DNA from 2 places in the Tissierella sp. MB52-C2 genome. Region 2 is predicted to be linked to the other one. Evidence: a T-box and tRNA genes for the amino acid it is inferred to sense, from the RefSeq annotation. Region 2 holds a T-box; the other holds one or more tRNA genes.
The links. The T-box of region 2 lies ahead of asnS (asparagine--tRNA ligase). A T-box ahead of a tRNA ligase gene usually reads a tRNA of that ligase, here a tRNA-Asn.
Positions count from the first base shown of each region.

Region 1: it encodes a tRNA-Asn, which carries the amino acid that the T-box ahead of asnS (asparagine--tRNA ligase) is inferred to sense. The anticodon was not compared.

Region 1 is NZ_CP133261.1:1,841,418-1,843,666, forward strand. Features, by position in the region: tRNA gene RBU61_RS09275 (tRNA-Tyr) at 1-46, opposite strand, end outside; tRNA gene RBU61_RS09280 (tRNA-Thr) at 114-189, opposite strand; tRNA gene RBU61_RS09285 (tRNA-Asp) at 309-385, opposite strand; tRNA gene RBU61_RS09290 (tRNA-Val) at 515-590, opposite strand; tRNA gene RBU61_RS09295 (tRNA-Glu) at 621-695, opposite strand; tRNA gene RBU61_RS09300 (tRNA-Met) at 764-840, opposite strand; tRNA gene RBU61_RS09305 (tRNA-Leu) at 899-987, opposite strand; tRNA gene RBU61_RS09310 (tRNA-Asn) at 1,003-1,077, opposite strand; rRNA gene rrf (5S ribosomal RNA) at 1,081-1,197, opposite strand; rRNA gene RBU61_RS09320 (23S ribosomal RNA) at 1,223-2,249, opposite strand, start outside.
Region 2 is NZ_CP133261.1:2,024,999-2,027,247, reverse strand. Features, by position in the region: gene RBU61_RS10220 (molecular chaperone HscC) at 1-444, shown strand, start outside; T-box leader at 590-822, shown strand; gene asnS (asparagine--tRNA ligase) at 1,058-2,249, shown strand, end outside.

The DNA.
Region 1 (2,249 bases), 180 kb from region 2:
TAACGGATTTACAGTCCGTCCCCTTTAGCCACTTGGGTACTCCTCCTAATTGTAACAGTGCCCTAGGGACTACCATATTTAGAAAGTATTTACTATAAAATAAAATATTTTCTTGGAGCTGGCGAGAGGAATTGAACCCCCAACCTACTGATTACAAGTCAGTTGCTCTGCCGATTGAGCTACGCCAGCAAACATATCATTTCGCAGTCTCGCAACTCAAATCTATTTACTCGTTACACTCCTATAGATTTGGTGCTCGTTGCGTTTGACCTACATCAATTCGCTACGCTTATTGTGTTAGATCATAATGGCGACCTGGAAGGGACTCGAACCCTCGACCTCCAGCGTGACAGGCTGGCATTCTAACCAACTGAACTACCAGGCCATTATTGTTTTGTTTTTTCTTCGCAGTTTCGCAACTCAAATCTATTTACTCATTACACTCCTATAGATTTGGTGCTTATTGCGTTTGACCTACCTACAACTCACTATCGTTCGTTGGGTTAGATCATAATGGTGGGCACAACAGGGCTCGAACCTGTGACCCCCTGCTTGTAAGGCAGGTGCTCTCCCAACTGAGCTATGCGCCCATATTATCTTTGACCTATATTAGATTATAATGGTGACCCCACCGGGATTCGAACCCGGGTTACCGCCGTGAAAGGGCGATGTCTTAACCGCTTGACCATGGGGCCTTACTTGAATTATGGTTGATTCTCACGAACACTACCACTACTGAATTATGTACTCTGAACTAAATTAATGGTTGCGGGAGCCGGATTTGAACCGACGACCTCCGGGTTATGAGCCCGACGAGCTGCCAAACTGCTCCATCCCGCGGCATTTTTATTTAATTCTATTCTTATCGTTGCACCCAACCTATTGAGTTAGGTCATAATGGTGCCGGAGACCGGAATCGAACCGGTACGATCGGTGAGGATCGCAGGATTTTAAGTCCTGTGCGTCTGCCTGTTCCGCCACTCCGGCGTTTTATGTTTCTAATGGCTCTTGGGGTGGGACTCGAACCCACAACCTACCGGTTAACAGCCGGTTGCTCCGCCATTGAGCTACCCAAGATCAGCCCGGCAACTTCCTACTCTCCCAGGTCGTTTCCAACCAAGTACCATCGGCGTTAAGATGCTTAACTTCTGTGTTCGGTATGGGTACAGGTGTGTCCATCTTGCTATCGTCACCAGACGAAAACTATCAATTGCAATATTTTTAGGTCAAGTCCTCGACTTATTAGTATCTCTTAGCTTAAAGTATTACTACTCTTACACCTGAGACCTATCTACCAAGTGGTCTTCTTGGAGTCTTAACTTTTAAAGTGGGAAATCTTATCTTGAGGGGGGCTTCGTGCTTAGATGCCTTCAGCACTTATCCCTTCCAGACATAGCTACTCAGCCGTGCCATTGGCATGACAACTGATACACCAGCGGTCTGTCCATCCCGGTCCTCTCGTACTAAGGACAGCTCCTCTCAAATTTCCTACGCCCACGACGGATAGGGACCGAACTGTCTCACGACGTTCTGAACCCAGCTCGCGTGCCTCTTTAATGGGCGAACAGCCCAACCCTTGGGACCTACTCCAGCCCCAGGATGAGACGAGCCGACATCGAGGTGCCAAACCTCCCCGTCGATGTGGACTCTTGGGGAGATAAGCCTGTTATCCCCGGGGTAGCTTTTATCCGTTGAGCGATGGCCCTTCCACTCGGAACCACCGGATCACTAAGTCCAACTTTCGTTTCTGCTCCACTTGTTGGTGTCGCAGTTAAGCTCCCTTTTGCCTTTACACTCTTCGCACGATTTCCGACCGTGCTGAGGGAACCTTTGAGCGCCTCCGTTACTCTTTAGGAGGCGACCGCCCCAGTCAAACTGCCCAACTGACAGTGTCCCTATACCAGTTTCATGGTATCAGGTTAGAATTTCAGCATTACAAGAGTGGTATCCCAAGGTTGACTCCACCAAAGCTGGCGCCCTGGCTTCAAAGTCTCCCACCTATCCTGTACATGCAATGCCGAAATCCAATGTCAGCCTGCAGTAAAGCTCCACGGGGTCTTTCCGTCCTGTCGCGGGTAATACGCATCTTCACGTATACTACAATTTCACCGGATCCATTGTTGAGACAGTGCCCAAATCGTTACACCTTTCGTGCGGGTCGGAACTTACCCGACAAGGAATTTCGCTACCTTAGGACCGTTATAGTTACGGCCGCCGTTTACTGGGGCTTAAGTTCTAGCCTTCGCTTA
Region 2 (2,249 bases):
GCAAAGAATAATATATCTTTGGGAGAGCTATTTGTGGAAGTACCATCAGCTTTGGCAGGTGAAGAAAGTATAGATGTAACATATACCTATGACATTAATTCTATACTAGAAGTAGAAGTTAAAGTAAATTCTACAGGAGATAAAGTCAAACAAATTATTAAAAATAAAAATAATGATATGACTGATGAAATGATAGAGAAACGAATGGAAGAAATAAGTTATTTGAAAATTCCTCCTAGAGAGCAGGAAAAAAATAAACTTCTTTTATTCAGAAGTGAACGAATGTATGAAGAAACTGTAGGAGATGCTAGAAAGCAGCTAGATTATATAATTACAAAATTTGAATCTGCACTTAAAACTCAAGACCCTATAAAAATAGAAAATGCAAGAGAAATATTTAAAGAAGAGTTGGATTATATAGATGAAGACCAAAAGTTAAGATAAATAGTATTTTTCAAAAATACAGCTTTATAGAGAATTCTTTGATGGTATAAACTTAGTAAAATGGATATAATAAAGAAATAAAAGAAAGATTAGCTAAATTGATTGACATCTTCAAGTAAAATAACTATAATTATATAAAAGTAAGGAAAAAACCTTGATAGGAAGAGTAGATATAAGAGGTAGTCAAAGGGAGCCTATAATAGTGAGACATAGGCACGAAACTTATATTGAAGAACATCCTTGAGTTTCTAATCGAAATCATTAAGAGAGTAGACTTAGACGGAATCACACCGTTATATGTGAAGCACATTAAGATGTGTGTTAAAGTGGCTATTAGCAATTAGGGTGGTACCGCGAAATTTACCTTTCGTCTCTATAATCAAAAAGAGATGAAAGGTTTTTTTATGACCTAACCCAATTTGTGAGCAAAGCGAACAAATTGATGGTAGGTCAAACGCAATGAGAACCCAATTTATACGAGCGTAGCGAGTAAATAAATTGGTGTTTCGAAACTGCGTAGTCACCGTGTCAAACAATTCAATCCAACGAAGGTTGTGAGCTGACATAGGTTAAGCACACCAAAAATCAAATAATAATAGAAGGGAGAATGCAAATGAAAACTACAGTTAGAGAAATTTACAAAGAGACGGAGAAGTATTTAAATAATGAAGTTGTACTTGAAGGCTGGATAAGGACATCAAGAAGTTCAAAGACCTTTGGGTTTATAGAATTAAACGATGGTACGTTTTTCAAAAATATTCAAATAGTATTTGAGGAAGGATTATCTAATTTTAAAGAGATAGAAAAATTGCCATTAAGTTCATCAATAATGGTTAAAGGTGTATTAACACCGACTCCAGAGGCAAAACAGCCCTTTGAAATTAAGGTAAGTGAAATAGAAATAGAAGGATATTCTACAGCAGATTATCCATTGCAAAAGAAAAGGCATACTTTTGAATACATGAGAACTATAGCTCATTTAAGACCTAGAGCAAATACTTTTAATGCTGTATTTAGAGTAAGATCTATTCTTGCTTATGCAATACACAAATTCTTCCAGGAAAGAGGATTTGTATATGTTCATACTCCAATAATTACAGGATCAGATGCTGAAGGTGCAGGAGAAATGTTTAGACTAACAACTTTAGATTTGAACAATGTACCTTTAACAGATGACAAAAAAATTGATTTTTCTAAGGACTTCTTTGGAAAAGAAACTAACCTGACAGTATCAGGGCAATTAGAGGGAGAAGCATTTGCTCATGCTTATAGAGATATTTATACTTTTGGTCCTACATTTAGAGCAGAAAACTCCAATACTGCAAGACACGCAGCAGAATTCTGGATGATAGAACCAGAGATTGCTTTTGCTGATATTAACGATAATATGCAATTAGCAGAAGATATGATGAAATATATAATTAAATATGTAATGGAAAACGCTAAAGAAGAAATGGAGTTCTTCAATGACTTTGTTGATAAAGGATTAATTGAAAGACTTGAAAATATAGTCAACTCGGACTTTGGTCGTATAACATATACTGATGCTGTTGAGCTACTTCAAAAATCAGGAGAAGAATTCCAATATCCAGTGGAATGGGGTATAGATTTACAAACTGAACATGAAAGATATATTTCAGAACAAGTATTTAAAAAACCAGTATTTGTAGTAGATTATCCAAAGGAAATAAAAGCTTTCTATATGAGATTAAATGAGGATGGAAAAACTGTAGCAGCAATGGATCTTTTAGTTCCAGGTGTTGGAGAAATCATAGGCGGATCTCAAAGGGAAGAAAGACTTGATT